One region of the Streptomyces sp. NBC_01244 genome, then DNA from elsewhere that is predicted to be linked to it. Evidence: riboswitches for the same ligand, from Rfam matches in the RefSeq annotation. Region 1 holds a riboswitch; each other region holds the start of a gene.
What was found. Region 1 has a riboswitch for cyclic di-AMP ahead of OG247_RS31245 (M23 family metallopeptidase). Riboswitches for the same ligand answer to the same signal wherever they lie in the genome.
Positions count from the first base shown of each region.

Region 2: linked by a shared signal. The riboswitch ahead of OG247_RS36105 (M23 family metallopeptidase) and the one ahead of OG247_RS31245 (M23 family metallopeptidase) in region 1 are both predicted to bind cyclic di-AMP.
Region 3: linked by a shared signal. The riboswitch ahead of OG247_RS17225 (transglycosylase family protein) and the one ahead of OG247_RS31245 (M23 family metallopeptidase) in region 1 are both predicted to bind cyclic di-AMP.

Region 1 is NZ_CP108488.1:6,955,376-6,959,266, reverse strand. It holds gene OG247_RS31250 (GntR family transcriptional regulator) at 1-360, opposite strand, end outside; gene OG247_RS31245 (M23 family metallopeptidase) at 575-1,369, opposite strand; cyclic di-AMP (ydaO/yuaA leader) riboswitch at 1,382-1,541, opposite strand; gene OG247_RS31240 (M16 family metallopeptidase) at 1,781-3,148, opposite strand; gene OG247_RS31235 (M16 family metallopeptidase) at 3,169-3,891, opposite strand, start outside.
Region 2 is NZ_CP108488.1:8,115,758-8,119,648, forward strand. It holds gene OG247_RS36095 (aspartate aminotransferase family protein) at 1-731, shown strand, start outside; gene OG247_RS36100 (tyrosine-protein phosphatase) at 751-1,572, opposite strand; cyclic di-AMP (ydaO/yuaA leader) riboswitch at 1,918-2,114, shown strand; gene OG247_RS36105 (M23 family metallopeptidase) at 2,117-3,100, shown strand; gene OG247_RS36110 (winged helix DNA-binding domain-containing protein) at 3,168-3,891, shown strand, end outside.
Region 3 is NZ_CP108488.1:3,885,497-3,889,387, forward strand. It holds gene eno (phosphopyruvate hydratase) at 1-1,058, opposite strand, end outside; gene OG247_RS17225 (transglycosylase family protein) at 1,420-2,115, opposite strand; cyclic di-AMP (ydaO/yuaA leader) riboswitch at 2,118-2,289, opposite strand; gene OG247_RS17230 (transglycosylase family protein) at 2,566-3,723, opposite strand; partial or broken gene OG247_RS17235 (cytochrome P450) at 3,867-3,891, opposite strand, start outside.

The DNA.
Region 1 (3,891 bases):
CCCCTGCCCCCTCCTGGCCCGCTCCTGGCCCAGCCTGACCAGGCCGCGCAGCACCTTGAGGTGGGCCTCGCTGCGCCGCCTGGCCGCCCGGGCGGCCGCGAGGGGCTCCAGGAGCATCCGCAGCTCCAGGAGGTCGGCCGCCTCCTGTTCGGTCGGCTCGGCCACGCAGGCGCCCGCGTGCCGCCTGGTGGTCACGAACCCCTCGGACTCCAGCGTGCGCAGCGCCTCGCGCACCGGAACGCGCGAGACTCCGTACCGGCGGGCCAGCACCTCCTCGGTCAGCCGGCCGCCGGGCCCGAACACCCCGGAGACGATGTCGTCGCGGATCGCTGTGCATACCGTGTGCGCGGGAATACGCAAGACCGGACCTCCGCCTTTTTCGTATGACTGTGCGCGTTGCGACTCTATTGCAACACACGATAATTTCCGAGGGCGGCCGGAAATACGAAACATTCACAGAACGCGGAACGCGGAGCGCGAAGCCCACGACGAGAAGGCCACGGCGAGATGCGCGAAGGCCCCGGCTCGAAGAGAGCCGGGGCCTTCGCGGAAGACGTGCGGTGGGGCGAGCGGGTCAGACGGTGACGCCGTGCGAGCGCAGGTACGTGACCGGGTTGATGTCCGAACCGTAGTCGGCGCCGGTGCGGGCCTCGAAGTGCAGGTGCGGGCCGCTGGAGTTGCCGGTGGAGCCCGACAGGCCGATCTTCTGGCCCGGGGTGACCTGCTGGCCGACGGAGACGCTCAGCGAGGACATGTGGCCGTACTGGGTGTACGTGCCGTCGGCGTGCTTGATGACGACGTTGTTGCCGTACGCGCCGCCGTAGCCCGCCTCGACCACGGTGCCGAGGCCCACGGCGTGCACCTCGGTGCCGGAGGCGGCGCGGAAGTCGATGCCGGTGTGGCTGCCGGAGGACCACATGCCGCCACCCGCGTGGTACTGGGTGCTGACGTAGGTGTTGTCGAGCGGCGACACGAAGGTGTTGAGGCGCTTGCGCTCCTCTTCGCGGGCGGCGCGCTCGGCGGCCTCGCGCTCGGCCTTGGCCTGCGCTTCGGCCTTCGCCTTGGCCTCGGCGGCCCGCTGCCGGGCGTCGGCCTCCGCCTGCGCCTTGGCGGCGGCGGCATCGGCCGCGCGCTGCTGGGACTGGGCCTGGGCCTCGACGTCACCGGCGAGCTCGTCGGCCACCACGATGGTGTTGAGGGCGCCGGTGTCCTCGACGGAGGGGGACTGGTCCGCGGCGAACGCGGGACCGGCCAGGGAGCCGACGACGCCAGTGGCGGCGAGGGCGGCTATGCCGGCGTAGCCGGCGGTCCTGCGGCTCATACGGCTCGGACCACGGTGCTTGCCGGCGGCACTACTGCCAAACGCCATGAAGGGGCTGATCCTTTCCTTCCCTCTCGCCTACCGGGTTAGCTGACGGGTTCGGAGCAGGAAGGTCTCCTACGGGCCCCCTCTTGCGAGGCGGTCCGATTCACCCCAGGGACACAAGTGGGTCCCCGGCTCCCCAGGCTCGCGCCTGACGGGGACTCGGCGATCGCTGTCCGGTGCCGCGGACGCGGCGGTTACAACTGACGAACAGCACGGCCGACGCTAGGCGGATCATCAGCCAATCACCAAACAGACACGCCCTTTTGTTGCGTACGCCACACCACATACAAGCAACCACACCACTAAAGGGACAATGCAGACGAAAGGGGCCCTGGTGGGCAATCCACCAGGGCCCCTTGCCCGAAACCCTTGTACGGCCGGTCAGTTGGCGCCCCGCCGGCAGTCAACGGACGGTCAGTTGGTGACCACGGTCACTTCGCCGATCCCCAGGGCCCGCACCGGCTCCGCGATCTGCGAGGCGTCACCGACCAGCACGGTGACCAGCCGGTCCACCGGGAAGGCGCTGACGACCGCCGAAGTGGCCTCCACGGTCCCGGTTTCGGCGAGCCGCGCGTACAACTGCGCCTGGTAGTCGTCCGGCAGCTCCTGCTCGACCTGGTCGGCGAGCGTGCCCGCGACGGAGGCCGCCGTCTCGAACTTCAGCGGGGCCACGCCCACCAAGTTCTGCACGGCCACGTCCCGTTCGGCGTCGGTCAGGCCGCCCGCCGCGAGGGTGCGCAGCACCGTCCAGAGGTCGTCCAGGGCCGGGCCGGTGTTCGGGGTGTCCACCGAGCCGCTGATGGCCAGCATCGAGGCGCCCTTGCCGTCGGCGGTGGAGCGCAGCACCTGGCCGAAGGCGCGCACGCCGTACGTGTACCCCTTCTCCTCGCGCAGCACCTTGTCCAGCCGGGAGGTGAGGGTGCCGCCCAGGCAGTACGTGCCGAGCACCTGGGGCGCCCAGACCCGGTCGTGCCGGTCGGCGCCGATGCGGCCGATCAGCAACTGCGTCTGGACCGCGCCGGGCCGGTCCACGATGACCACGCGGCCCGTGTCGTCGGCGGTGATCGGCGGGACCGGGCGCGGGGCGGTGGTGTCACCGGTCCACGCGCCCAGGGTGTCGGCCAGGACGGCGTCCAGGTCGATTCCGGTCAGATCGCCGACGACCACCGCGGTGGCGGTCGCGGGGCGCACGTGGGCCTCGTAGAAGGCGCGTACGGCCGCGGAGTCGATGCGGGCGACCGTCTCCTCGGTGCCCTGGCGCGGGCGGGACATCCGCAGGGAGGCCGGGAAGAGCTCCTTCGAGAGCTGCTTGGCGGCGCGGCGCTGCGGGTTGGCGCTCTCGTGCGGGATCTCGTCGAGCCGGTTGCGCACCAGCCGGTCGACCTCGGCGTCGGCGAAGGCCGGTGCGCGCAGCGCCTCGGCGACCAGGCCCAGCGCCTTGTGCAGGCGGGAGGCCGGGACCTCCAGGGAGACCCGCAGGCCGGGGTGGTCGGCGTGCGCGTCGAGGGTGGCGCCGCAGCGCTCCAGCTCGGCGGCGAACTCCTCGGCGGAGCGCTTGTCGGTGCCCTCGGACAGGGCACGGACCATGATCGTGGCCACGCCGTCGAGGCCCTCGGGCTCCGCGTCGAGCGGGGCGGCGAGGTTGATCTCGACCGCGACCACCTGCTGGCCCGGGCGGTGGCAGCGCAGCAGGGTCAGGCCGTTGGCCAGTACCCCGCGCTCGGGGGCCGGGAAGGCCCACGGCTGCGGCTCGCCGGCCTCGGGGCGCGGGTGGAAGGTCATCGTGACGGCTGCGGTGTCGCTCACTGCTCCGCCCCCTCGTTCTCGTCGCTCGCGTCGGTCTCTTCGGTCTCGTCGGTGTCTTCCGCCGCGATCGGCTCGTAGACGAGCACCGCGCGGTTGTCGGGGCGCAGTCGGGCCGCGGCCACGGCCTGCACCTCCTCGGCGGTGATGTCGAGGACGCGCTGGACGGCGGTCAGGGCGAGCTGTGGGTCGCCGAACAGCACCGCGAAGCGGCACAGTTCGTCGGCGCGGCCCGCCACCGTGCTCAGCCGGTCCAGCCACTCGCGCTCCAGCTGGGCCTGCGCGCGCTCCATCTCCTCGGCCGTCGGGCCCTCGGCGGCGAACCGCGCGAGCTCCTCGTCGACGGCCGCCTCGATGGCGGGTACCTCGACCCCGCTGGAGGTCTTGACGTCCAGCCAGCCCAGCGAGGGCGCCCCGGCGAGGCGCAGCATGCCGAAACCGGCCGCTACGGCGCTCTGGTCGCGGCGCACCAGGCGGTTGTGGAGCCGGGAGGACTCGCCGCTGCCCAGGACGGTCAGCGCCACGTCGGCGGCGTCGCATTCGCGGGTGCCGTCGTGCGGGAGCCGGTAGGCCGCCATCAGCGCGCGGGCCGGGACCTCCTCGACGACCTCCTCGCGCAGCTGCTCCCCCATGATCTCGGGCAGCGAGCCGTCGCGCGGCGGCTGCTTGCCGTCGTGGCCGGGGATGGTGCCGAAGTACTTCTCGACCCAGGCGAGCGTCTT
Region 2 (3,891 bases), 1.2 Mb from region 1:
TGCTCGCCGCGCAGGAGCTGCTGCACCGGCGGGGAGCACTGCTGATCGCGGACGAGGTGCAGACCGGCCTCGGACGGACCGGCGACTTCTACGCCTACCAGCACGAGGCCGGAGTCGAACCGGACCTGGTCTGTGTGGCCAAGGCGCTCTCCGGCGGCTACGTGCCCGTCGGCGCGACCCTGGGCAAGGACTGGATCTTCAAGAAGGTCTATTCCTCCATGGACCGGGTGCTCGTCCACTCCGCCAGCTTCGGCTCCAACGCGCAGGCGATGGCGGCCGGGCTCGCCGTCCTGTCCGTCATGGAGGACGAGCAGGTGGTGGCCAATGCCCGCGCCATGGGCGACCTGCTGCGCGGGCGGCTCGCCGCGCTCGTGGACGAGTACGAACTGCTCCACGAGGTACGGGGACGCGGGCTGATGATCGGCATCGAGTTCGGCCGGCCGTCCTCACTGGGGCTGCGGAGCCGCTGGAGCATGCTGCAGGCGGCGCGCAAGGGCCTGTTCGCGCAGATGGTGGTGGTACCGCTGCTGCAGAAGCACCGGATCCTCACGCAGGTCTCCGGCGACCACCTGGAGGTGATCAAGCTGATCCCGCCGCTGATCGTGAACGAGGCGGACGTCGACCGGTTCGTCGGCGCCTTCCGCGCGGTCATGGACGAGGCCCACGGCGGCGGCGCGCTGATGTGGGACTTCGGCCGGACCCTGGTGAGGCAGGCCGTCGCGAACCGCTGACGGCCCACCTCGTCGGACGTCAGTCCAGCAGCCGGTCGCGGAGCCGGCCGAGGGTCTCGGGCGTGAGCCCGAGGCCCTCGGCGAGGTAGCGCTCCACCCCGCCCCACTCCTCGTCGATGGTGTCGAAGGCCGTGGTCAGATACGGGGCGCGGGCGTCGAAGAGCGGGGCGAGCAGCTCCATCACCTCGGGGGCGCGGGCCTCGGGGGAGTCGCTGCCCCGGCGGACCCGGTATCGGTTGTGCGGGGCGTTCGACTCCAGGTAGTCCGCGAGGATCGCCTCCCGCTCGACGCCCAGCGCGAGCAGGGTGACGGCGATCGACAGACCGGCCCGGTCCTTCCCGGCGGCGCAGTGCATGAGCGCCGGGACGCTGTCCTCGGCGAGCGCGTGCACGACCCGGCTGTGCTCGGCGGTACGGGTCCGGATCATCGTCCGGTACGAACGGGACATCCGCGCGGCGGCCTTGCCCTCGCCCAGGATCTCGCGGAGCTGCGCCAGGTCCCCGTCGCGGACCATCTTCCAGAACTCGCTGCCGTCGGCCGGATCCGACAGCGGAATGTTGACTTTGAGCACCCCGGGCAGCTCCACGTCCGCACCCTCCAGCGCGTGGTCGGCGCCGTTGCGGAAGTCGAAGACGGTGTGCAGTCCGAGCGACCCCAGGAATTCCGCGTCGCTTTCGGTGGCATGCGCCAGATGTCCGCTTCGGAAGAGTCGTCCCGACTTGACCCTTCGGCCCTCCGTGGTCGGCAAGCCGCCCACGTCGCGGAAGTTGCGCACTCCGGTCAGTGCCGCTTCCGGCGCGGCCGGATCGGTGTGGGGGCTCTGGGGTATCTGCTGGGTCACAGGGGCTCCTCCGTGTTTTCCGTGCGGTCGTCGTCGCTCTTCGTCGCTCACCGTCGCTCGTGTCCGAATTACGCCACTTGTGGCCAACTTGCCATAGCGAGAGGCGAGATCGGACACGTCCCCGTGAGCCAGATCATACGGTGACCGTGAGTGCCTGATCGCGAATGGCGAATTCCCCTGTCCGGACGGCTGTTGGGGGAGGGGAATGGACGCAGGGTGACCGTAATTCCGTCGGTCCATCATCACTGGGAATCCGTCGGGGAATTCGGGACTTGTTCCGTGCGGCCGGGCTCGATTACCTTCGCGATCGATCCGGATGGACCGCCTAATCCTGCCGCCGTCCGGAAACCGCACCCGACTATTCACGCGCGCGGCAGGAGCGGGGGAACCAGGTAAGCCGCTGTTCCGGAGCTCCTTCGGGATCTTTACAACGGGACAGCTCGGGGTGAAGCCGTGCATGTGCTGTTCACCGGCACATACACCGCCGGACATCTCCAGTCCGAACCCGACAGCTCACCTCGCAGGCGTCGGAGAGGAATTCGCCATGTCCGGAACGGGTAAGCACCGCCGTCCCAAGTCCCGCTCGATATCCCGTGGGTTCGCCGTCGCGGGCACCGGTGGCGCGGCCCTCGCGCTTCCGCTGCTCGGCGCCACCGGCGCCCAGGCCGCGGGTGTCCCGGCCGCGGCGCCCGCCGCCGCTCCGGTCCAGGCTCCGCAGACCGTGGCCTTCCGGGCCGCGGCCGCGCCCGCCGCCGTGCAGGCCGCCCCCACCGTCTACACCGTGGTGCCGGGCGACCACCTCTCCAAGATCGCCGAGCGTCAGCACCTCGCCGGTGGCTGGGAGCAGCTCTACGCGGACAACCTCGAGGCCGTCGGCACCGACCCGTCGCTGATCCACCCGGGCCTCGAGCTCACGCTCGGCGCGAAGGGCTCGGCTCCGGCCGCGGCGGCCGAGTCCGCGCCGGCCGAAGCGCCGAAGCCGGCCAAGAAGTCCGCTTACTCCGGTTCTTCCAGTTCCCCCGATTCCTCTGATTCCTCCGCTTCTGTCGATTCGTCGGATTCCTCCGACGAGGCCGTGCCCGCCGCCAAGGCGCCCGCCAAGCAGCAGGGCGGCTCCGCGTCGACCGGCTTCGTCGCCCCGGTCAGCGGCGGCCCGTCCACCGCCTACAAGACCGCCGGCTCCATGTGGTCCAGCGGCTACCACACCGGTGTCGACTTCACCGCGAGCACCGGCACCACCGTCAAGGCGGTCGGCGCCGGCACCGTGGTCTCCGCCGGCTGGGGCGGCTCGTACGGCAACGAGGTCGTCATCCGGCACGACGACGGCAATTACAGCCAGTACGCGCACCTCTCCCAGCTCTCCGTCTCCACCGGTCAGAGCGTCACCGCCGGGCAGACCCTCGGCCTCTCCGGTGCCACGGGCAACGTGACCGGCCCGCACCTGCACTTCGAGATCCGCACCGGTCCCTCGTACGGCTCGGACATCGACCCGCTGGCCTACCTGCGGTCGAAGGGCGTCAGCATCTGAAATCCGAGGCGCTGTCGGAGGTGCCGGTTAGGCTGCCCGTTCGGACAGGGGACGGGACGGTCATGGCATGAAGGTCAGCGCGGGGGAGCTCAACCGCTCCACGCTCGCACGGCAGTTGCTGCTGGGGCGCGAGGCGATGGACGTGGGTGACGCGGTGCGCCGGGTGGTCGCCCTGCAGGCGCAGCACGCCGCCTCGCCGTACCTCGCGCTGTGGAACCGGCTCGCCGGCTTCGACCCGGCAGACCTCGACGCCGCCTTCACGGGGCGCGCGGTCGTCAAGTCGACGTTGATGCGGCTGACCCTGCACGCCGTGCACGCGGAGGACTACCCGGCCTTCCGGGAGGCCGTGCAGCCCTCCGTACGGGCCGCCCGGCTCGGGACCCGTTTCACGGACTCCGGGCTGACGGCCGCGGACGCCGACGTCCTCGTGCCGCAGCTGCTGGACTTCGCCGACCGGCCCCGTACGACGGCGGAGTGCGAGGACTGGCTCGGTCACCGGCTGGGAGCGGCGCCGCGGCCCGGAGCGTGGTGGGGGCTGCGGCAGTACGCACCGCTCCTGCACGCGCCCACCGCCGCGCCGTGGTCGTTCGGGGAGCGGCCGTCCTACGTCGCGCCCCCGCGCCGGCCGCGCACGGTACCGGCGGACCCGGAGGCGTCGGAGGAATCCCTGCGGACGCTGGTCCTGCGCTACCTGGAGGGGTTCGGGCCGGCGTCGGCGGCGGACGTGGCGCAGTTCTCCCTGGTCCAGCGGGCCAGGGTCCGCCAGGCGCTGCAGGTGCTGGAGCTCTCCG
Region 3 (3,891 bases), 3.1 Mb from region 1:
ATCTCGACGGCGTCCAGGGTCTCGGTCAGCGAACCGATCTGGTTCACCTTGACGAGCAGGGCGTTCGCCGAGCCCTCTTCGATGCCGCGGGCGAGACGCTCGGGGTTGGTGACGAAGAGGTCGTCGCCGACGATCTGGACCTTGGAGCCCAGGCGGTCGGTGAGGGTCTTCCAGCCCGCCCAGTCGTCCTCGAACAGCGGGTCCTCGATGGAGACGAGCGGGTACGCCTCGACGAGCTCGGCGTAGTAGTCGGTCATCTCGGCGGCCGAGCGGGACTTGCCCTCGAACTCGTAGTTGCCGTCCTTGTAGAACTCGGACGCGGCGACGTCGAGCGCGAGCGCGATCTGGGTGCCCGGGACGTAGCCGGCCTGCTTGATGGCCTCGACGATGAGGTCGAGCGCGGCGCGGTTCGACTCCAGGTTCGGCGCGAAGCCGCCCTCGTCGCCCAGACCGGTGGAGAGGCCCTTGGTGTGCAGGACCTTCTTGAGGGTGTGGTAGACCTCGGCACCCCAGCGAAGGGCCTCGGAGAAGGACTCCGCGCCGATCGGGGCGATCATGAACTCCTGGATGTCGACGTTGGAGTCGGCGTGCGACCCACCGTTCAGGATGTTCATCATCGGAACGGGCAGCAGGTGCGCGTTCGGACCGCCCAGGTAGCGGAAGAGCGGCAGGTCCGAGGCCTCGGACGCGGCGTGCGCGACGGCGAGGGAGACGCCGAGGATGGCGTTGGCGCCGAGGGAGCCCTTGTTCTCGGTGGCGTCCAGGTCGATCATCGCCTGGTCGATCAGGCGCTGCTCGGTGGCGTCGTAGCCGACGAGCTCCGGGCCGAGCTGCTCGATGACGGCGAGGACGGCCTTCTCTACGCCCTTGCCCATGTAGCGGTTGGGGTCACCGTCACGGAGCTCTACGGCTTCGAACGCTCCGGTGGAGGCGCCGGACGGGACTGCAGCACGGCCGGTGCTGCCATCGTCGAGGCCCACCTCGACCTCGACCGTGGGATTGCCTCGGGAGTCCAGGATTTCCCGGGCTACGACGACGTCGATGGACGGCACGAGCATCTCCTTCTGGGATGTGACGCTGGGTGTGCGGTGGCATGTCAGGCCGTGGGATGGCCTTGCCGCTTAGAGCCTAACCGCCTCTGGGCACTCGGCCAGCCGACCGCCCGGGGGCTGGGACGAAAAAGGGCCTGAATGCCCCTCTTACAGGACATAGGACCCTTGATCATCGCCCTTCCGGAGGCCCCGTCAGGCCGGGGACATCCGCACACAGCACCGCCCGGCGCGAAGGGGGTTGCGCGCCGGGCGGTGGAATTACGCGGTGGAACTACTGCGTGTCGCGAAAGCGGACACGACCGTTCTCACAGGTTTCAGCCGAGGTTCAGGTTCAGCTTCGGCTTCAGCTCCTGCTTCAGCTCCTGCTTCAGCTGAGCTTGAGCTTCTGACCCGGGAAGATCAGGTCGGCGTCCGTGACGATGTCCTTGTTGAGCTCGAAGAGCTTCTCCCAGCCACCGGACACGTTGTTCGCGTCGGCGATCGCACCCAGCGTGTCGCCGGACTTGACCGCGTAGGAGCCGTTGCCCGTCTTGGGGGCCTCGGTCTTCGCGGCCGGACGCTCGGAGCGGGTGGTCGGAGCCTCGACGCGCTTGGTCTCCTGCTTCGGCGCGGCCTTCTGCTCCTGCTTCGGCGCGGGCTTCGGCTGCGTCTTCGGCTTGGCGGGGGTCTTGGCCGAGCCACCGGTGTAGGAGGAGTTCGACAGGCCCACGCCACAGGACGGCCAGGCGCCCTTGCCCTGGCCCTTGAGGACCTTCTCGGCGATGGCTATCTGCTGCGACTTGGAGGCCTGGTTGGCCTGCGCGGCGTACGCCTTGCCGCCGTACGCGGCCCACGTGGAGGACGAGAACTGCAGGCCGCCGTAGTAGCCGTTGCCCGTGTTGATGGACCAGTTGCCGCCGGACTCGCACGAGGCGACGCGGTCCCACTCGGAAGCGGTCGCGGCCGAGGCGGTGCCCGCGGCCATCAGCGGCGCGGCCACGGCGACACCGGCGACGCCGGCGAGCGTGACGATGCGGACGGCCTTGGAACCGCGACGGTGCTTGCCCTTGCCCGAAAGCAGCATGGAGTTCTCCTCACCGACGCCTACGAGGTGAGCTGTCGGGTTCGGGCGAGTGAGTGCCCGGCCGAGCGACCTAGCGCTTGGCTTAACCCCTAGCCGGCGATGTGACCGTCTCTCAACGGCCGCTACCGGCGCCTACCTTGGTTCCCCCGCTCCTGCCTTCGGCGCTTTACGCGACGAGTGTTCCCTCCGTCCGCCGGCAGGATTCGGCGATGCGGTCGAAGGAGCCCGCGGTGGCGAGCGATTCAGAAGGTAGACAGGTCTCCCCCCGATGTTCAACGAGCGACATCGGGGGGAAACGGTGCCTACTTGCGCTCCCCGGAAGGGTGTTTGCGCAGGTGAGGGCGGGGTTTGCGGAACCCTCCGGGCCGGACACGCCAGTTGACCTGAAGAGACACATGTCTCACTTACAGAAAACGGACAATCAGCTGGTTCCGGGCGCTTCAAGTGTCCTTATTGATGCGTTAGATCCAGGTTCTGACCGGGCTTGATCAGGTCCGCATCGCCGCCGATGACCTGCTCGTTGGCCTCATAGAGACCCTTCCAGCCGCCCTTCACCCCGTTGGCGTCCGCGATCTCGATCAGGCTGTCGCCTTCCTTGACCGTGTACGTGGGGTCCGACGCGGCGTCAGGCGCCGCGGGCGTCTCGACGGCGGCCGGGCCGCGGTGCTTGCCGCCGCCCTCGCTCGCACCGGAGGCCGCCGGAGCGGTCGGGGAGGCGGACTCACCGGGTGCGGCCGGAGTCGTCGGGGCCGTGGGATCAACCGGGTTGGCCGGAAGGGTCGGGTTCGCCGGATTTCCCGGGTTCGCCGGGTTCGCCGGGTTCGCCGGGTCGGACGGAGTCACCGGAGCCGTCGGGTCGACCGGCAGCGTCGGGCCCACCGGCAGCGTCGGATCCACGGACGGCGGTGCGGGAGTGGTGGGGTCCACCGGAGTAGTGGGGTCCACCGGAGTGGTGGGGCTCACCGGAGTGGTGGGGCCCACGGGGGCGGTCGGGTCCGCGGGGCTCGTCGGAGCCGTCGGGGCGCCCGGGAGGCCGGGAGGCGGCGTCTCCGGCTCCGGCAGCGGCATGACGGGCAGTTCGCCCGGCACACCGATCGGATAGTCGGGCAGCACCGAGGCCGACGGGGTCGGGCCCTTCTGCGTCGGGGCCCCGAAGTCCGTGGACTGCCCGCCCGAGCCGGTGTGGGGCACGGAGGCGTCCGGGCGGGACGGAGCCGGGGCGACGGATCCGGAACCGCCGGGCAGGCCCGGGTCCACCTCGGCGGCGGGCGCGTCCTGCGTCAGACCGGCCTGCACCCCGCACAGCGGCCACGCCTGGGGGCCCTGGGAAGCCAGGACCCGTTCGGCCACGGCGATCTGCTGGGAGCGGCTGGCGAGGTCGGCGCGCTCGGCGAAGTCCAGTCCGCCGGCGCTCTTCCACTGCTCCTGGCTGAACTGCAGCCCGCCGTACGCGCCACCGCCGAAGTTGGCGCTCCATGTACCGCCGCTCTCGCACTCGGCGACCTTGTCCCATGTGGAGGTCTCCGCGGCGCTCGCGCCGGTGGCGGCGAGCAGGGGCAGGGCGAGTGCGGTGCCGGTGACTCCGGCGGTGACGACAAGTGCGGGCACTTGTCGGGGGCGTCTGTGGCGGCCGTTCCCGGAACGCATGAGGCTGCACCTTTCGCATAACGGCGGGGTAACGGCAGAACCTAGCGGCCTTCGAACGCCAGTCACAAGTTTCGACAGCCAACTGACTTCCGGTCAGCCCGGTTTCAGATGTTTTGGGCTTTTGATTCG